Regions from separate parts of the Streptomyces sp. V3I8 genome, predicted to be linked through region 1. Evidence: predicted binding sites of a transcription regulator. Region 1 holds the regulator's gene; the other holds the start of a gene.
What was found. The regulator HspR, encoded in region 1, represses chaperone genes until heat shock. The targets are predictions, from matches to a motif close to TTGAGNNNNNNNNNCTCAA.

Region 1 (9,997 bases):
CCCGACCACCAGCGCCACGGCACCGGCCTCGCCCTGATGCACGCGGTGCTCGGCGCCGCTGGCGCCCCTGGGCGAACCGCTCGTCGCCCTGCTCGGCAGCCCCGCCTGCTACGGCCGCTTCGGACAGTTTCCGGCCTGGCACCAAGCTGGGCGTCCTGCCGCCCGACCCCGCCTGGGGCGCGTACTTCCAGGTCCGCACCCTGACGGCGTACGAGCCGGCGCTGCGCGGCACATTCGCCTACGCGGAGCCGTTCGACCACGTCTGGGACGAGAGCCGCCCCTCCCACCAGGACTCGGGGGAGGGGCGGCTCGCGGCTGTCCGGCTACTTGACCGGTTCCGGCTGCGGCTCGCTCTCCGTCTCGGCCGTGCCCGCCGGGGGCTCGTCCGCGGAGGTCTTCACGGAGTCGAGCAGGAGCTGGGCCACGTCCACGACCTGCACGGACTCCTTGGCCTTCCCGTCGTTCTTCTTGCCGTTGACCGAGTCGGTCAGCATGACCAGGCAGAACGGGCAGGCGGTGGAGACGATGTCCGGGTCGAGGGACAGGGCCTCGTCGACGCGCTCGTTGTTGATGCGCTTGCCGATCCGCTCCTCCATCCACATCCGCGCGCCGCCGGCGCCGCAGCAGAAGCCGCGCTCCTTGTGGCGGTGCATCTCCTGCTGACGCAGGCCCGGGACGGCGGACATGATCTCGCGCGGCGGCGTGTAGATCTTGTTGTGCCGGCCCAGGTAGCACGGGTCGTGGTAGGTGATGAGGCCCTCGACCGGGGTGACGGGGACCAGCTTGCCCTCGTCGATGAGGTGCTGGAGCAGCTGGGTGTGGTGGATGACCTCGTAGTCGCCGCCGAGCTGCGGGTACTCGTTGCCCAGGGTGTTGAGGCAGTGCGGGCAGGTCGCGACGATCTTCTTCGCGGCCTTCGGCTTCCTGGACTCGGCGGTGACCTTGCCGTCGTCGTCCATCTCCTCGCCGAAGGCGGCGTTGAGGGACATGACGTTCTCCATGCCGAGCTCCTGGAACAGGGGCTCGTTGCCCAGGCGGCGGGCGGAGTCACCGGTGCACTTCTCGTCGCCGCCCATGATGGCGAAGCTGACGCCCGCCATGTGCAGCAGCTCGGCGAAGGCCTTGGTGGTCTTCTTGGCCCGGTCCTCCAGGGCGCCCGCGCAGCCGACCCAGTACAGGTACTCGACCTCGGTGAGGTCCTCGAGGTCGCGGCCGACGACCGGGATCTCGAAGTCGACCTCCTTGGTCCACTCCAGGCGCTGCTTCTTGGCCAGCCCCCAGGGGTTGCCCTTCTTCTCCAGGTTCTTGAGCATCGTCCCGGCCTCGGACGGGAAGGCGCTCTCGATCATGACCTGGTAGCGGCGCATGTCGACGATGTGGTCGATGTGCTCGATGTCGACCGGGCACTGCTCCACGCAGGCACCGCAGGTGGTGCAGGACCACAGGACGTCGGGGTCGATGACCCCGTTCTCCTCCAGGGTCCCGATCAGTGGGCGCTCGGCCTCGGCGAGCGCCGCGGCGGGCACGTCCTTGAGCTGCTCGGCGCTCGCCTTCTCGTTGCCCTCCATGTCCTTGCCGCCACCGGCGAGGAGGTAGGGGGCCTTGGCGTGCGCGTGGTCGCGCAGCGACATGATCAGCAGCTTGGGGGAGAGCGGCTTGCCGGTGTTCCAGGCCGGGCACTGCGACTGGCAGCGCCCGCACTCGGTGCAGGTGGAGAAGTCCAGCAGGCCCTTCCAGGAGAACTGCTCGACCTGGGAGACGCCGAAGACGTCGTCGTCGCCGGGGTCGGTGAAGTCGATCGGCTTGCCGCCCGACGTCATCGGCTGCAGCGCGCCCAGCGCGGTGGAACCGTCGGCGTTGCGCTTGAACCAGATGTTCGGGAAGGCCAGGAAGCGGTGCCAGGCCACGCCCATGTTGGTGTTGAGCGAGACGACGATCATCCACACGAAGGACGTGCCGATCTTGATCATCGCGACCAGGTAGACCAGGTTCTGCAGCGTGCCCACGCTCAGGCCCTTGAAGGCCAGGACCAGCGGGTACGAGGCGAAGTACCCGGCCTCGTAGCCCTCGACGTGGTGCAGGGCGCCCTCCAGGCCGCGCAGCACGTAGATGGCCAGGCCGATGGTGAGGATGACGTACTCGACGAAGTACGCCTGACCCGACTTGGAGCCCGCGAAGCGGGACTTGCGGCCGGCCCGCGAGGGCAGGCTCAGCAGCCGGATCACCATGAGCACGGCGATGCCCAGGACGGTCATCACGCCGATGAACTCGATGTACATCTCGAACGGCAGGAACTCACCGATCCACGGCAGCACCCAGTCGGCCTCGAAGAGCTGGCCGAAGGCCTGCAGCAGGGTCGGCGGCAGCGTCAGGAAGCCGACGGCCACGAACCAGTGGGCGAAACCGACGATGCCCCACCGGTTCATCCGGGTGTGACCGAGGAACTCCTTCACCAGCGTCACACTGCGCTGGTACGGGTTGTCGGTGCGGAGACCGGCGGGCACGGGCTGGCCGAGCTTGAAGTACCGGACGAACTGGCCGATGGCGCGTGCGATGAGCGCGACGCCGACCACGGTCAGGACCAGCGACACGATGATCGCGGCGAGTTGCATTTCGGGGCTCCTCGGGCCTGCGAGGTTGCATTACTGAGCGGTAGCTTACGCAGTCCTTCGAGACTACCCATTCCGCTGTCCGCACTGTAGTCAGCGACGCGGTGATCTGCGTCGCTGAGGCATGCCTGGGTACCCGCGGCGAAGCGGAGCCCTTCGGTGGGGGCGGGACCCGGCTTGTCGGCCGGGTGCCGCCCGGGTGGGGGCTTGTCGCGCAGTTCCCCGCGCCCCTCGAAAGCGGGGCTGCACCCCGGCTTTCGCCCTGAAGGGGGGTGGGGAACTGCGCGGCCCACCCCCACTGACCCGTACCCAGGTGCGGCGGGACGCGGTTTTCAGGGGCGCGGGGAACTGCGCGACCGGTCCCAACCGCCTCGCGGGCGGCGAACGACCCGCAGGTCACACCCCAACTTGCGCGTAAGCGAGAGATAAAGTTGAGCCCTCACGGCTCATCTCTGTTGACCAAGCGGCGAGCGTCATGCACACTTGAGTCCGTTCCACTCAAGTCATTGCTGGAGGAATTGAAATGGCACGTGCGGTCGGCATCGACCTGGGCACGACTAACTCCGTCGTCAGCGTTCTGGAGGGCGGTGAGCCCACCGTCATCACCAACGCCGAGGGCGCCAGGACCACGCCGTCCGTCGTCGCCTTCGCCAAGAACGGCGAGGTGCTCGTCGGCGAGGTCGCGAAGCGCCAGGCGGTCACGAACGTGGACCGGACCATCAGGTCCGTGAAGCGTCACATGGGCACGGACTGGAAGATCGAGCTCGACGGCAAGCACTTCAACCCGCAGCAGATGAGCGCCTTCATCCTGCAGAAGCTGAAGCGCGACGCCGAGGCGTACCTGGGCGAGAAGGTGGCCGACGCGGTCATCACCGTCCCGGCGTACTTCAACGACTCCGAGCGTCAGGCGACGAAGGAGGCCGGCGAGATCGCGGGCCTGAACGTCCTGCGCATCGTGAACGAGCCGACGGCCGCCGCCCTGGCGTACGGGCTCGACAAGGACGACCAGACGATCCTCGTCTTCGACCTCGGTGGCGGCACGTTCGACGTGTCCCTCCTGGAGATCGGCGACGGCGTCGTCGAGGTGAAGGCCACCAACGGTGACAACCACCTCGGTGGTGACGACTGGGACCAGCGGGTCGTCGACTACCTGGTGAAGCAGTTCCACAGCGGCCACGGCGTGGACCTGGGCAAGGACAAGATGGCCCTGCAGCGTCTGCGCGAGGCCGCCGAGAAGGCCAAGATCGAGCTGTCCTCCTCCACGGAGACCTCGATCAACCTGCCCTACATCACGGCGTCCGCCGAGGGCCCGCTGCACCTGGACGAGAAGCTCACGCGCGCCCAGTTCCAGCAGCTCACCGCCGACCTCCTGGAGCGCTGCAAGACGCCGTTCCACAACGTCATCAAGGACGCCGGCATCCAGCTGAGCGAGATCGACCACGTCGTCCTCGTCGGTGGCTCCACCCGTATGCCCGCCGTGGCCGAGCTCGTCAAGGAGCTCACCGGCGGCCAGGACGCCAACAAGGGCGTCAACCCGGACGAGGTCGTCGCCATCGGCGCCGCCCTGCAGGCCGGTGTCCTCAAGGGCGAGGTCAAGGACGTCCTGCTCCTCGACGTGACCCCGCTGTCCCTCGGCATCGAGACCAAGGGAGGGATCATGACCAAGCTCATCGAGCGCAACACCACGATCCCGACCAAGCGGTCCGAGATCTTCACGACGGCCGAGGACAACCAGCCGTCGGTGCAGATCCAGGTGTACCAGGGCGAGCGCGAGATCGCGGCGTACAACAAGAAGCTCGGGATGTTCGAGCTGACCGGTCTGCCGCCGGCCCCGCGCGGGGTCCCGCAGATCGAGGTCGCCTTCGACATCGACGCCAACGGCATCATGCACGTGACCGCGAAGGACCTCGGCACGGGCAAGGAGCAGAAGATGACCGTCACCGGCGGCTCCTCGCTGCCGAAGGACGAGGTCGACCGCATGCGCCAGGAGGCGGAGCAGTACGCGGACGAGGACCACCGCCGCCGCGAGGCAGCCGAGGCCCGCAACCAGGGCGAGCAGCTCGTCTACCAGACGGAGAAGTTCCTCAAGGACAACGAGGACAAGGTCCCCGGCGACGTCAAGACCGAGGTCGAGGCGGGCGTCGAGGAGCTGAAGGCCGCGCTGAAGGGCGAGGACACCGCCGAGATCCGTACGGCCACCGAGAAGGTCGCCGCCGTCTCCCAGAAGCTGGGCCAGGCCATGTACGCCGACGCCCAGGCCGCTCAGGGCACCGCGGGCGCCGAGGCCCCGGGCGCCGGTCCGGACGCCGGTGCCAAGGCCGCCGACGACGACGTCGTCGACGCCGAGATCGTCGACGAGGACCGTGACCGCAAGGACGGTGCCGCGTGACGGAGGAGACCCCGGGCTTCGACGAGCAGCCCGATGTCCCCTCCGGTGCCACCCCTGAAGACGCCGAGCCGAAGGCCGCCCCCTCCTCCGCGGAGGACGGGGCGGCCCGGGCCGGGGACACGGCAGCAGCTCAGTCAGCAGCTCAGATCGCAGGCCTGACGGCCCAGCTGGACCAGGTGCGCACGGCGCTCAACGAACGCACGGCGGACGTCCAGCGGCTCCAGGCCGAGTACCAGAACTACCGCCGCCGGGTCGAGCGCGACCGGATCGCGGTCAAGGAGCTCGCCATCGCGAACCTCCTGACCGAGCTCCTGCCCGTGCTCGACGACATCGGCCGCGCGCGGGAGCACGGCGAACTGGTCGGCGGCTTCAAGTCGGTGGCCGAGTCGCTGGAGACCGTCGCGGCGAAGATGGGCCTGCAGCAGTTCGGCAAGGAGGGCGAGCCCTTCGACCCGATGATCCACGAGGCACTGATGCACTCGTACGCGCCGGACGTCACGGAGACGACGTGCGTGGCGATTCTGCAGCCGGGGTACCGGTTCGGCGAGCGCACCATCCGCCCCGCGCGGGTGGCGGTGGCCGAGCCGCAGCCGGGCGCCCAGCCGGCCCAGGCCGACGAGGCGGACACGGCGGGCGCGGCGGCCGACGACAAGGAGAGCGGTGGCCCGGACGAGGGCTGACGTGACACGGACCGTACGCGCTCCCGCACGCACGGAGCACGCCGAGCGCGTACGTGAGAGTGACGTACGGAAGGAGGGGCGTCGAGGATGAGCACCAAGGACTTCATCGAGAAGGACTACTACAAGGTCCTCGGCGTCCCCAAGGACGCCACCGAGGCCGAGATCAAGAAGGCGTACCGGAAGCTCGCCCGCGAGTTCCACCCGGACGCCAACAAGGGCAACGCGAAGGCCGAGGAGCGCTTCAAGGAGATCTCCGAGGCGAACGACGTCCTCGGGGACCCCAAGAAGCGCAAGGAGTACGACGAGGCCCGCGCCCTCTTCGGCAACGGCGGCTTCCGGCCCGGACCCGGCGGGTCGGGCGGTTCCTTCAACTTCGACCTGGGGGACCTCTTCGGAGGCGGCCCCCAGGGCGGGGCACAGGGACCCGGTGGGGCCGGCGGTTTCGGCGGCGGCATAGGGGACGTCTTCGGCGGCCTCTTCAACCGCGGCGGCGCGGGCACCGGCCCCGGCGCCCGTACGCAGCCGCGGCGCGGCCAGGACATCGACACCGAGGTCACGCTCAGCTTCACGGAGGCGGTGGACGGCGCGACCGTCCCGCTCCGGATGACCTCGCAGTCGCCCTGCAAGGCCTGCTCGGGCACCGGCGACAAGAACGGCACGCCGCGCGTGTGCCCGACCTGCGTCGGCACCGGCCAGGTGGCGCGCGGCTCGGGCGGCGGGTTCTCGCTGACCGATCCGTGCCCGGACTGCAAGGGCCGCGGCCTGATCGCCGAGCACGCCTGCGCGGTGTGCAGCGGCTCGGGGCGCGCCAAGTCGTCCCGGACCATGCAGGTCCGTATCCCCGCCGGGGTGTCGGACGGCCAGCGCATCCGGCTGCGCGGCAAGGGCGCGCCGGGCGAGCGGGGCGGGCCCTCCGGTGACCTGTACGTCACCGTGCACGTGGACGCGCACCCGGTCTTCGGCCGCAAGGGCGACAACCTCACCGTCACCGTGCCCGTCACCTTCACGGAGGCGGCGCTCGGCGGCGAGATCCGCGTGCCCACGCTGGGCGGGCCCCCGGTCACCCTGAAACTGCCGCCGGGCACGCCCAACGGCCGTACGATGCGCGCCCGGGGCAAGGGCGCGGTCCGCAAGGACGGCACCCGCGGGGACCTGCTCGTCACCGTCGAGGTGAGTGTCCCGGCGGACGTGACGGGGAAGGCTCGTGACGCGCTGGAGGCGTATCGCGAGGCGACCGCGGAGGAGGATCCGCGGGCGGAGCTGTTCCAGGCCGCGAAGGGAGCATGAGGACACCATGGACGGAACCGGACGTCGTCGGCAGAACTCATTCACCGGCAGGGCTTACGAGCTGACGGAAGAAACACCGGTGTACGTCATCTCGGTGGCCGCCCAGCTGTCCGGCCTGCACCCGCAGACGCTGCGCCAGTACGACCGCCTCGGCCTGGTCTCCCCGGACCGCACGGCCGGGCGGGGCCGCCGCTACTCGGCCCGCGACATCGAACTGCTGCGCACGGTCCAGCAGTTGTCGCAGGACGAGGGCATCAACCTCGCCGGCATCAAGCGCATCATCGAGCTGGAGAACCAGGTGGCCGCGCTCCAGTCCCGGGTGGCGGAACTGCAGTCGGCCGTGGAGGGCGCGGCGGCGACGATGCAGCAGCGCGAGGCGGCGGTCCACGCCTCGTACCGCCGCGACCTGGTCCCGTACCAGGAGGTCCAACACACGAGCGCGCTGGTGGTGTGGCGCCCCAAGCGCCCACCGACGGACTGACGAACACGCGCAGGCACGGCCGGTGAAGGGGCCCGGAGGTTCACGACGAACCTCCGGGCCCCTTCACGCGGTCGGGTGTCCCGCAGTGGTGGAGCGGACGTGGTGCAGAAGCCGTGCGAGGCCCTGCGGGCCGGTGGAGAGAACGGTGTCGGGGGCGTCGCTCTCGCGGAGGCGGATCGTTCCGTCGGGGGCGGCGGCCATGTAGACACACTCGCCCTGCGGACCACCGCTGAACGTCGATTTCTGCCAGGTGAGTTCAGGCATCGAGGCCTCCTTGAAGGGTGCGGAGGACGAGAGCGGGCAGGGCGTTCTCAGCGCCGCTGCGCGACGAAGACGAACTCACGTCCGGGACGGTCGGGGGCGTCACGGACGTCTCGCACGACGAACCCCTGCGACTGCAGGTCTTCTTCGACCTCGCCCCGCTCGCGAAACCGCAGCGTCGAGTCCGAGGTCAGCACCTGCCCGTCCACGGTGAACACGTAGGTGTGGCGGAAGGACACCAGCTGCCCGCTCACCTCGGTCAGCTGGATCCAGCTCTCGACCGCGCCGGCCCCCGGGATCTCCGTCACGCTGTACGAGGCCTCGCGGTTCCACTCCTCCCAGGCGCGGCGGGCCGGATCCCGGGTCTCGAAGACCAGATGTCCGCCGGGCCGCAGCGCTTCGTGGGCGCCCCGCAGGGTCTGCTCCCATTCCCGGTCGTCGACGATCTGCTGGGCCGCGTTCGCCGTCATGGTCGCGAGGTCGACGCGCAGGTGCGGGAGTGTGGCGGCGTCACCGTGGATCCAGCGGACCCGCTCACTGCCGGGCTTGCCACGCGCCACGTCGAGCGACGCAAGCGCCGGATCGACCCCGACGACCTCGATCCCGCGCCCGGCGAGCAGCAGCGCGAACACACCGGTGCCGCAGCCGATGTCCAGGACGCGGCGCGCCTCGACCTCCTCGGCGATACGGAGGTACGGGTCGAGGTCGCTGCGGTCGGGGTCCAGGGGGTCGTAGATCGCGGCGAGGCGGGGGTGCGCGAAGGCCTCGTCAGCCATTGCCCTGCGCGCGGACGTGCTGCAGGAGTCCGGCGAGGCACTGCGGGGCGGTGGCTATGTAGAGACAGTTGCCCTGAGGGCCGCCGCTGAAGGATGACTTCTGCCAGCTCAGCTCAGGCATGCGGGTCTCCCTAGAGCGTGTAGAGAAGATGCTGGATGAGGGCCAGCGAGTCCTTTACTGAGTGTGCCGCCGGGGCCAACGATACGTCGATAGGGGCGAGGGCATTTTCGACGAGGTGATCGAACAACGCGGTGTACTCCAGCAGCTGTTCCTGCCTGGTCAAGTAGCGGGCCTCAAGCGGATTCTCGAGCAGTACGGTGCCCAACTTTGGCTCGCGGGGGATGAAGTGTGCGAAGTTCCCGCTGAGTGCCGCGTAGGCCTGGGCGCTGAACGGGTAGAGCTGGATCGTCACATGGGGCAGTCGAGCGATCTCGACCAGACGCAACAACTGCTCCCGTACGACCTCGGCGCCCCCGAAACGCATGTGCAGGGCCGCCTCGTGGATGACGGCGTGCACGGACGGCGGGTCGTCGCGCGTGAGAACGCGCTGCCGTTCCTTACGGAACCTCAGGCACTCCTCGATGTTGTCGAACCCGAGCTTCGGGCTGGTGAAGATGGCACGCGCGTACTCAGTGGTCTGGAAGAGCCCCGGAATGAACAGCGGTTCATGTGTCCGGATCTTCACGGTCTCTGATTCCGACTCGGTCAGATCGAGCGCGCCAGGATCCATATGCCTCTTGTGCGCGCTCCATCACCCCTTGCCCGTAGCCTCGGACATGGCGACCAAGGCCTGGATGTAGGTCTTATCCGTGCATCCGTAGAGGCGGAAGAGCTCATGGAGCCGCTCAGTCAAGATGGTCGTCTTCGCCGTCTCGATCTGGCTCAGCTGGGCCCTGCCCGCAGTGCCGCCCATCGCCCCGCTCAACTCGGCCACGACTACAGCCTGTTCGCGTCGGCGGACGCCACCGCGCCCCGTGTCTGCCGGGACTTCGTGCGGGCGGTCCTGTACACGCACGACCGTGAGCCGCTCGTCATGGCCGCCTCGCTGTGCACCTCGGAGCTGGTCACCGACGTCCATCTGCACACCAAGGGCACCGCCATACTCCGAGTCCGTCTGAACTCGGCCCGCCTCCACGTGAGCGTCTTCGACGAGAGCCCGGATCCGCCGGTCATGGCACGCCCCGCCGCAGGGGCCGTCGCCTGCTGGGGGCGAGGGCTGGCTCTGGTGGAGGAGGTGGCGGACATGTGGGGCGTAGCCGACGAGAGGGCGGGGCGGTACGCGAAGGGCGTGTGGTTCGAGCTGTGGCCGACGGGGTGAGCCGTTCCGGATTCGCCCGTTCGAGTGTACCGAGAACGTTTCCGCAGGTGAGCCCAGGTGGCTCCCTACCGTGAGGGCGTTGCTTGTGCCGCAAGCACGTCCAGCCCACACTTGAGGAGGTGACGCCACTATGACCGCTCTTGCACACGAGAGGCCCGAGACCATGACCGAGATCAGGACCGAGCCTCCGTACCT
Region 2 (9,997 bases), 1.7 Mb from region 1:
AGTCGAGCACCGCGTCGAGCAGCGGGATGACGGACTCGCCGCCCTCCAGGGAGAAGCGCTTCTGGCCGACGTACTTCGTCTGCAGGAAGGTCTCGAACGCCTCCGCCGCGTTCAGCCGGCGCAGGATGCGCAGCTGCTCCTCGCGCTCCGGCTTGCTGTGCGGGCGCTCGATGCGGTCCTGGATCCAGCGGCGCTGCTTCGGGTCCTGGATGTGCATGAACTCGACGCCGGTGGTGCGGCAGTACGAGTCGCGCAGCACGCCGAGGATGTCGCGCAGCTTCATCAGGGACTTGCCCGCGAAACCGCCGACCGCGAACTCGCGCTCCAGGTCCCACAGGGTGAGCCCGTGCTCGGTGATGTCCAGGTCGGGGTGCTTGCGCTGGCGGTACTCCAGCGGGTCGGTGTCGGCCATGACGTGGCCGCGGACCCGGTAGGAGTGGATCAGCTCGAAGACCCGGGCGGCCTTCGTGACGTCGCTGTCGTGCGAGGCGTCGATGTCCTTGAGCCAGCGGACCGGCTCGTAGGGGATGCGCAGGGCCTCGAAGATCTCGTCGTAGAAGCCGTTCTCGCCGAGCAGGTAGTTCGCGACGACGCGCAGGAACTCGCCGGACGCGGCGCCCTGGATGACCCGGTGGTCGTAGGTCGACGTGAGCGTCATGACCTTCGAGATGCCGAGCTTGTTCAGGGTGTCCTGCGAGGTGCCCTGGAACTCCGCGGGGTAGTCCATCGCGCCGACGCCCATGATGACCGACTGACCGGGCATCAGACGCGGCACGGAGTGGACGGTGCCGAGGCCGCCGGGGTTGGTCAGCGAGACGGTGACCCCGGTGAAGTCGTCCATCGTCAGCTTGCCGTCACGGGCGCGGCGGACGATGTCCTCGTAGGCCTGCCAGAACTCGAAGAAGTTCAGCGTCTCGGCCTTCTTGATGCCCGCGACGACCAGCTGGCGGTCGCCGTTGGGCTTCACCAGGTCGATGGCGAGACCGAAGTTGACGTGCTCCGGCTTGACCAGGGTCGGCTTGCCGTCCTTCTCCACGAAGGAGTAATTCATCGACGGCATGGCCTTGATGGCCTGCACCATCGCGTAGCCGATGAGGTGGGTGAAGGAGATCTTCCCGCCCCGGGCACGCTTCAGGTGGTTGTTGATGACGATGCGGTTGTCGAAGAGCAGCTTCACCGGGACCGCGCGCACGGACGTGGCCGTGGGGACCTCGATGGAGGCGTTCATGTTCTTCGCGACCGCGGCGCCCGGACCGCGCAGCGTCACGTACTCGGGGCCCCCGTGGGACTCCGGGGCGGGCGCGGCCTTGGCGGCGGCCGGCCTGGCCGCGGCGGGCTTCGCCGGGGCGGCGGCCGGAGCCGGCGCCTTGGCCGGGGCGGCAGCCGCCGGAGCGGCGGCCGCGGGCTTCGCGGCCGCGGGTGCGGCCTGCGCCGGGGCGGCCGGAGCCTGGACCGGCGCGGCCTGGGCCGGAGCCTTGGCCTGGGCCGGGGGAGCTGCCGGGGCGGACGGAGCGGGGGCGGCGGTGGTTCCCGCGCCCCCCGCGGCCGCGGTACCCGCCTGGGGCGAGGCGGTCGCGCCGCCCGGCTTGTAGTCGGCGAAGAAGTCCCACCAGGCTCGGTCTACCGAATTCGGGTCCTGGAGGTACTGCTGATAGATCTCATCGACGAGCCACTCGTTGGGTCCGAAAGCGGCCGCGGGGTTCTTCCCGGCGGCTTGGTCATCGGTCGAGATGCTCGAGTTACTGGGGGACTGTGGCGACACGGCGGCAACCGCCCTCTTCCGCTTCACAAGGTGATGGACAGCGGGAATAAAGGCTACGCCCCCCGGACCGCCTAGGTCAGGCCGGGCATGGTCATCGTCGCGTAAGTCACATCGAATCGCGTGTTTCGGGGGTGGAAATGGCGGGAAACAAGCGGGGTTCCGATACCGAACGGACGCGCCGGCCCGGGATCACGACCGCGAACGGCCGGTTTCCGTGCGAGGAACGCGCGATGACACGTGTCCTGCTGCCCGATCACGTGGATCTTGGGCTCTCGCTTCGAACCCTACGTCAACCTGTCCGGCGAGGGCACTCCCGGAAGGGTGACCTGGATCCGGCAGCCCCGCTCGGATTCGGCCACGCCGATCCGGCCACCGTGCAGATCCACCGCCCAGCGGGCGATCGCGAGCCCGAGGCCCGTACCGCCGTCGCTGCCCGGGCCGTGCGGCGCGACGACCCCGCCGCGGTTGAACCGCTCGAAGACCCGGTGCCACTCCGAGCGCGGGATGCCGGGGCCCTCGTCCAGGACCTCCAGGTCCAGGGACTCGGGGCCGTCGCCGCGCCGGGCCCGCACCGTGACCCGGCCGTGCGGCGGGCTGTGTTTGACCGCGTTGTCGATGAGGTTGGCGACGACCTGGTGGATCCGTTCCGGGTCCACGTGCGCGGTCAGCTCCGGCGGGGACACGTCGAGGTGCAGGTGGACGTCGGTGCGCGTGTGGCTGCCGGAACCGGAGGCGATGCCCGCGCGCGCGGAGGCCACCATGTTGGCCTCCTTCAGTACGCCGGACAGGTACGGCCACACCTCGAAGCGCCGCTTGCGCAGCGGTACGACGCCGCTGTCCAGGCGGGAGAGGTCGAGCAGCGTCTCCACCAGGCGCCCCAGCCGCTCGGTCTGCTTCAGGGCCGTGCGCATCGTCTCGGGGTCGGCGGCGGACACCCCGTCCACCACGTTCTCCAGGACCGCGCGCAGGCCCGCGATGGGGGTGCGCAGCTCGTGCGAGACGTTCGCCACGAGCTCCTTGCGCTGGCGCTCCTGGGCCTCCAGGTCGTCGGCCATGCGGTTGATCGTCTGGGCCAGGTCGCCCAGCTCGTCCCGGCGGTCGGCGCCCCTGACCCGGCGCGTGTAGTCGCCGTGCGAGATGCCCCGCGCGACGGTGCTCATCTCGTCCAGCGGGGCGGTGATCGAGTGCGCCACGAACTGGGTGATCAGCAGGGTGGCGATCATCGAGAAGACCGTGATGAAGCGCAGCTCGGTCTCGGTGCGCACCGCGATCATCAGCAGGCCCGTGGTGATGAAGACCGAGACGACGACCAGCGTGCCGAGTTTCGTCTTGATGGAGAAGGGCCGTACGTCCCCCCAGGAACCGGAACCGGAGACCGTGCCCGGCGGCGTGCCGGGGGCCGCCGTACCGGTGACCTGGGCCGGACCCGTGCCGGGGGATCCGGTGCCAGAGGACTCCGCGCCGGGGAATCCCGCACCGTCGGCCGGGCCGGTCACCGGCCCCGCGCCCGCCTTGACGCGCCCGCGCAGTACGCCGCGACCCCTCATCACACCAGTCCCCTCGGTCAGGGTGCCCGACTTTAGGGCGTCGGGGTCTCCAGCGCGTAGCCCACGCCGTGCACCGTACGGATCCGTTCGGCGCCGATCTTCCGGCGCAGGGCCTTGATGTGGCTGTCCACGGTCCGGGTGCCGGACGCGTCCGCCCAGTCCCACACCTCGGCCAGCAACTGCTCGCGGGAGAGCACCGCGCGCGGGGTGTTGGCCAGGCAGACCAGCAGGTCGAACTCGGTCGGCGTCAGGTGCACGTCCTCGGAACGCACCCGCACCCGGCGCTGTGCGTGGTCGATCTCCAGCTCACCGAGGCGCAGGATGCCGGAACGGGGCGTGGACGCGGCCAGCGCGGCCCGCTCCACCCGCCGCAACAGAACGTGCACACGCGCGGCCAGCTCACGCATGGAGAACGGTTTCGTCATGTAGTCGTCGGCGCCCACGCCGAGCCCGACCAGCATGTCCGTCTCGTCGTCGCGCGCGGTGAGCATCATGACCGGCACCGGGCGGGCCGCCTGGACGCGCCGGCAGACCTCCAGGCCGTCGAAACCCGGCAGCATGATGTCGAGGATCAACAGGTCGGGCTGCCATGCCTCGGCCGTGTCCACGGCGGCCGGTCCGTCACTCGCTGTTTGCACGAGGAACCCTTCGGCGCGCAGCCGGGCGGCGATGGCGTCGACGATCGTCGGATCGTCCTCGACCACCAGCACCCGGCGTTGAGCGCCCGGCGTGGCCGCCGTGCCGTTGTGCGAGGTGTGTGTCTGCTCCATCGCCCGCCCCTACGTGTGCTTTCCGGAACCAGTGGGGTGATTCCATGACTGCGCTTGACGCTTGAATGATCGGCGTCAGAGCAGCAGGGTACGGGCAGTGACCGCCGCTCGGCTATCCAGGTCTTACCGCGAGATGCACCACGTCCGGAACGCCTCGGGCAACCGGGATCTCTTCGGTACGCACCTGCCGGAACCCGGCATTCTGCAAGGTACTTGCAAAATCAGGCGAAGGTCTGGCCGACCAGACGGCGAGTATCCCGCCGGGCTTCAACACCCGCGCGCACGCGGCGAGTCCGCCACCGGAGTAGAGGCTTTCGTTGCCCTCCGTGACGGTCCACTCGGGTCCGTTGTCGATGTCGAGGCACAGTACGTCGTACGTGTCGGATGTCTCATTGACGTGTGTGACGAGATCCGCCTCGATGATCTCGGTGCGCGGGTCCGCGAGCGCGTTTGCCGACAACTCGGCGAGGGGCCCCGAGCGGTGCCAGTCGATGACCGCCCGTTCCCGCTCGACCACGGCGATGCGGCCCCAGCGGGGCTCGGCCGCCGCGTGGGCGAGGGAGAAGCCGACGCCGAGACCGCCGATCAGTACGTCCGGCGCGGTGCGCCCGTCCAGCGCGCCGAGCGCGGCGTCGACCAGCAGCCGCTCCGAGCGGCCGTCGGAGGTGTCCATGAGGAAGCACCCGTTGGCGATGATCTGCAGCAGCGCGCCGTGCCGCCGCAGCACGATCTCTCCGTACGGTCCCTCGCGGCGGTCGATGACTACGGGACTGTCATGGGGCGCGGCGTACGAGGTGGTCATGGGGCCATCCTGGCAAGTCCGCCCGGGCCGGGCAGCCGGTTTTCGCCGGGCCGGACGGCGCGCCGCGGCAGGAGCGATCGCTCACAGCGAACAGCGTTCGGGGAACATTCACGGGCTCACGTGCATTGAGTCGGCATAGCTCAACTTGAATGCCGAAGGGGTAATCATGGCTTTGACGTCCGAACCGCTCACTCTGCCCGTGCTGCCGCTCGACGACGAGGTCGTGCTGCCCGGCATGGTGGTGCCCCTGGACCTGAACGACGCCGATGTGCGCGCCGCGGTCGAGGCCGCGCAGGCCGCCGCCCGTTCCACCGGTGCCAGCAAGCCGAAGGTGCTGCTTGTTCCGCGGATCGACGGCACGTACGCGAACACGGGCGTGCTCGGCACGGTCGAGCAGGTGGGGCGCCTCGCCGACGGCGACCCCGGCGCCCTGATCCGCGGCCGCGCCCGGGTGCGGGTGGGAGCCGGTACGACCGGTCCCGGCGCCGCCCTGTGGGTGGAGGGCGTCCAGGTCGAGGAGACCGTGCCGGACCCGCTGCCCGGCTCCGTGACCGAGCTGGTCAAGGAGTACAAGGCGCTGGCCACCAACTGGCTGAAGAAGCGTGCCGCCTGGCAGGTCGTGGACCGCGTCCAGCAGATCGACGACGTGGCCGCCCTCGCCGACAACAGCGGCTACTCGCCGTTCCTGACGACCGCCCAGAAGGTCGAGCTGCTGGAGACCACCGACCCGGTGGCCCGGCTGAAGCTCGCCACCGAGCACCTGCGCGAGCACCTCGCCGAGCAGGACGTGGCCGAGTCCATCGCCAAGGACGTACAGGAAGGTGTGGACAAGCAGCAGCGGGAGTTCCTGCTGCGGCGGCAGCTGGAGGCCGTGCGCAAGGAGCTGCGCGAGCTGAACGGCGAGGCCGAGGGCGAGGAGTCCGACGACTACCGGGCCCGCGTCGAGGCCGCCGACCTCCCCGAGAAGGTCCGCGAGGCCGCGCTCAAGGAGGTCGAGAAGCTGGAGCGCTCCAGCGACCAGTCGCCCGAGGGCTCCTGGATCCGCACCTGGCTCGACACCGTGCTCGAACTGCCGTGGAACGAGCGCACCGACGACAGCGCCGCCGGGTACGACATCCGGGCCGCCCGAGCGGTCCTCGACGCCGAGCACGCCGGCCTGGACGACGTGAAGGAGCGGATCACCGAGTACCTGGCGGTCCGCAAGCGCCGCAACGACCGCGGGCTGGGGGTCGTGGGCGGGCGTCGCGGCGGCGCCGTGCTCGCGCTCGTCGGGCCGCCCGGCGTCGGCAAGACCTCTCTCGGCGAGTCCGTCGCGCACGCCATGGGCCGCAAGTTCGTCCGCGTCGCCCTCGGCGGCGTACGGGACGAGGCGGAGATCCGCGGCCACCGGCGTACGTACGTCGGCGCGCTGCCCGGCCGGATCGTGCGCGCCATCAAGGAGGCCGGGTCCATGAACCCGGTGGTCCTGCTCGACGAGATCGACAAGGTGGGCTCCGACTTCCGGGGCGACCCGGCCGCCGCCCTCCTCGAAGTTCTCGACCCGGCCCAGAACCACACCTTCCGGGACCACTACCTGGAGGTCGAGCTCGACCTGAGCGACGTCGTCTTCCTCACCACCGCCAACGTGCTGGAGGCCATCCCGGAGGCGCTGCTCGACCGCATGGAACTGGTGCGGCTCGACGGCTACACCGAGGACGAGAAGGTCGTCATCGCGCGCGACCACCTGCTCCCGCGCCAGCTGGAGCGGGCCGGTCTGGAGCAGGCCGAGGTCACCCTCGACGAGAGCGCGCTGCGCAAACTGGCCGGCGAGTACACCCGTGAGGCGGGCGTACGCAATCTGGAGCGGTCCGTCGCACGGCTGCTCCGCAAGGTCGCGGCGCAGCACGAACTCGGTGAGCGGGAGCTGCCGTTCACGGTCGGCGCGGACGACCTGCGCGCGCTGATCGGCAGGCCGCACCACGTGCCCGAGTCCGCCCAGGACCCGGCCGAGCGCCGCACGGCGGTGCCCGGGGTGGCGACGGGCCTCGCGGTCACCGGCGCGGGCGGTGACGTCCTGTTCGTCGAGGCGTCCCTGGCCGACCCGGAGACGGGCGCGGCGGGCCTGACCCTCACCGGTCAGCTGGGTGACGTGATGAAGGAGTCGGCGCAGATCGCGCTCTCCTTCCTGCGCTCCCACGGCGCCGAGCTGGAACTGCCGGTCGCCGACCTGAAGGACCGGGGTGTGCACATCCACTTCCCGGCGGGCGCGGTGCCGAAGGACGGTCCGAGCGCGGGTGTCACGATGACGACGGCACTGGCCTCACTCCTGTCGGGCCGCCTGGTCCGCACGGACGTGGCCATGACCGGTGAGGTCTCGCTCACCGGCCGGGTGCTGCCGATCGGGGGCGTCAAGCAGAAGCTGCTCGCCGCGCACCGGGCGGGTGTCACCACGGTGATCATCCCCAAGCGCAACGAGGCCGACCTGGACGACGTCCCGGCCGAGGTCCTGGAGAAGCTCGACGTCCACGCGGTGACGGACGTCCGCCAGGTCCTGGAACTGGCGCTCGCGCCGGCGACCAGTGGCGCGGCGACGGAGGTCCCGGTGGCGGCGTGAGCCGCACGGCCGAAGCTCCGGTGGCGCAGTGACGGACGCCACCGGTCGGGTAGGGCCCGGACCCCTCTTCGTGAGGGGCCCGGGCCTTCCGCGTACACGGGGCGCGAGAACGTCAGCCGTCGGCCGGCGCCGCCCGTGGTGTCGGGGGTCGCGAAGTGGTGGGCGCCGCGGGGCAGGACGTCGGCCGCCCGCAGCCGTTCCGGATCTGTGCACGGACATGTGCGTGCCTCCGAAAAGGCGGTGGGGCCCGGTGGGGCCTGGTGGTGGAGTCCGGTGGGATTGGCGTGAGCATGTCATGAGAGTGCTCGGTGGAGGAGCTACGTACCGGGGCGGACGGCGGAAAGAGAGTCCGGAGGCTGCCGCTGGTCTGTTCCTGCGAAATACTGGCCGAGCTGCGGCAATGGCGGTCTTTGGCGGAAACTTTCAGGATCGGGAAACCGGGTCATGGGTGCTGACGTGCACGAGGGCGGTAACGGCGAGGGGCACCGGACGGAATCCGGCGGCCCGGACGGTGGCGTGGACCAGGAGTTCCTGGCGCTCGAACGGGAGTTGACCGTGCTCCTGCGGCGGGCCCGGGCGTCCTCCGGCGAGATGGTCCGTGAGGTCCATCCCGACCTGGAGTCCTCCGCGTACGGGCTCCTCGTGCGGCTGGAGGAGCGGGGGCGGCAGCGGGCCACCGAGCTGGCCGGGTACATCGGGGTCGGCAAGGCCACGATGTCGCGGCAGCTGCGGGCGCTGGAGGAGATCGGGCTGGTCGCCCGGGAGCCGGACCCCGCGGACGGGCGGGCCTGGCTGGTGCACCTCACCGACGTGGGGCGGGAGCGGTTCCGGACCGTGCGGGACGCCCGGCGGGCGCGGTACGTGAGTGAGCTCGCCAACTGGGACCGGGAGGAAGTGGCGGAGCTCGCGCGGCTGCTCCAGCGGTTGAACCGCGGGGTGGAGGGCTAGGTCCTCCGGGGAGGGGAGGGAGTGGGAGTGGAGGGGCGTGGTGGTCGGGTGCCGGTCCGTCGTGGCCGGTCGCGCAGTTCCCCGCGCCCCTGGAAGGGCGGGGCGTGTACCGGGCGCGTGGTGGCCCGTGTCCCTGAAGAGGGCGCCCTCGTGTCGTTCACAGTTCCACGTGTACGACCGTGGCGTCGTCGTGGGTCTTCGAGGTGCCCAGGAGCTTCCTGTCCGTGTCCGCCCGTTCCAGCGCGCGTACCCGGGTGATCAGGGACTCGGCGCCCTCCTTGCGGACCAGGGCGGCCAGGTCCGTCCAGGTGCCCTCGTCGAACTTCTCCACCCAGCGGGCCGCGCCGTCCGTGAGGGCGGTCAGGGTGTGGACCTCGGAGCGGGGAAGGCTGCCCGTGACGGCGAGGGCCGCGACCGCGGGGTCCGCCGCGGCCGTGAAGAAGCCGTCCTCCTTGTTGCGCAGGGTCGAGTCGACCACGGCGTGCGAGGTCAGCAGGGCGCGTGGGACGCGGGCGAGGCGGTCGTCGAGGACGGCGGTCACCGCGCCGGAGGGGGACCCGACGAGGAGCACCGAGTCGGAGAGGACCAGGTACTCGACGGACTCCGGTGACCAGCGGGCCAGCACCACGGTCGCCTGCGGGGTACGCGGGTGAGAAAGGTCACAAGTTGTCCGGTGCGCGTCGGCGGTACGCGTGATGGCGCGGGACAGGATCTCGGCCAGCGTCAGATCCCGCCGTGAAACGGACAGTTCCCCCAGTGCGCCACCGAGTCTGGCGGTGAACCACGGGACGGAATGGAGGCAGTCGGGGTCGCTCGCGGGCGGCGTCACACCGTCCAGGACGACGATCGAACCGCCTTGCCCGGAAGCCGGAAGTCCTACGGACGCGTAGTCCTCGTCGGGGCGGGCGGGGTCACCGGGTACCGAGATCAGTTCCGAGCGCATCCGGTCAGTCTGCACGAGCCCTTCACACGCTTCGCCAAGGGTCGGCGGCCGGCCTCGAATTGACCGGGACCAGCAGGTCAGGCGCCTGTTTTGCGGCGTATTACCGGCTCTGGTGGAACGTGGCGGCGAATCTTGCCACCGGTCCCGGTGGACGTCCAACCGGCCTGCCGTGCAAGGGTGTCGCGTGCGCCGCCGGAACTTGCCCGGCCGCTCGTCGGCGATGTTCACTCCTTCGTGTGGCGGGTCAGGCGATGCGCGACCACTGCCCACCGGCACTGGGAAGGTCGGGAGCCGTACCGGGACGACCAGCGAGTTGACGGTTCGTCACCCGGGCCCATGGGGACACGAGTCAAGAATGCGAGCACCGGTGCAGAAAACGCGGCCTCGGCGCAAGGGCAGGCAGTCGGCCTTGGGTGAAGCCTCCGGGCACACCACGAACACACCGGCACCGCAGAACACCCCGGACCCCGCTGGACGCGGTCGTCCCACACACGTACGCAATCGACTGATCGTCGCCGTCGCCGTGGTGGCGGCCGCGATCGCGGGGGCGGGCGCTCCGTCCGTGATCGCCGCCTCCGGGGAGCTGAACGACTCCCAGAACCTGGTGACGTCGGCCGGGCGGACCCGGGACG

Region 2: lon (endopeptidase La) is a predicted target of HspR. The motif match lies at 5,007-5,025, and genes of this name have one in related genera.

What each region holds. Positions count from the first base shown of each region.
Region 1 covers NZ_JAUSZL010000002.1:4,663,413-4,673,409, forward strand. The annotation lists gene QFZ75_RS20710 (GNAT family N-acetyltransferase) at 1-204, shown strand, start outside; gene QFZ75_RS20715 ((Fe-S)-binding protein) at 324-2,612, opposite strand; gene dnaK (molecular chaperone DnaK) at 3,133-4,998, shown strand; gene grpE (nucleotide exchange factor GrpE) at 4,995-5,678, shown strand; gene dnaJ (molecular chaperone DnaJ) at 5,766-6,965, shown strand; gene QFZ75_RS20735 (heat shock protein transcriptional repressor HspR) at 6,973-7,446, shown strand; gene QFZ75_RS20740 (DUF397 domain-containing protein) at 7,510-7,710, opposite strand; gene QFZ75_RS20745 (bifunctional 2-polyprenyl-6-hydroxyphenol methylase/3-demethylubiquinol 3-O-methyltransferase UbiG) at 7,758-8,483, opposite strand; gene QFZ75_RS20750 (DUF397 domain-containing protein) at 8,476-8,604, opposite strand; gene QFZ75_RS20755 (DUF5753 domain-containing protein) at 8,615-9,214, opposite strand; gene QFZ75_RS20760 (ATP-binding protein) at 9,320-9,802, shown strand; gene QFZ75_RS20765 (Uma2 family endonuclease) at 9,966-9,997, shown strand, end outside.
Region 2 covers NZ_JAUSZL010000002.1:2,968,331-2,978,327, reverse strand. The annotation lists gene QFZ75_RS12935 (multifunctional oxoglutarate decarboxylase/oxoglutarate dehydrogenase thiamine pyrophosphate-binding subunit/dihydrolipoyllysine-residue succinyltransferase subunit) at 1-1,762, opposite strand, end outside; gene QFZ75_RS12930 (ATP-binding protein) at 2,047-3,309, opposite strand; gene QFZ75_RS12925 (response regulator transcription factor) at 3,342-4,079, opposite strand; gene QFZ75_RS12920 (spermidine synthase) at 4,192-4,881, opposite strand; gene lon (endopeptidase La) at 5,048-7,474, shown strand; gene QFZ75_RS12910 (MarR family winged helix-turn-helix transcriptional regulator) at 7,931-8,422, shown strand; gene QFZ75_RS12905 (hypothetical protein) at 8,580-9,365, opposite strand; gene QFZ75_RS12900 (nitrate- and nitrite sensing domain-containing protein) at 9,721-9,997, shown strand, end outside.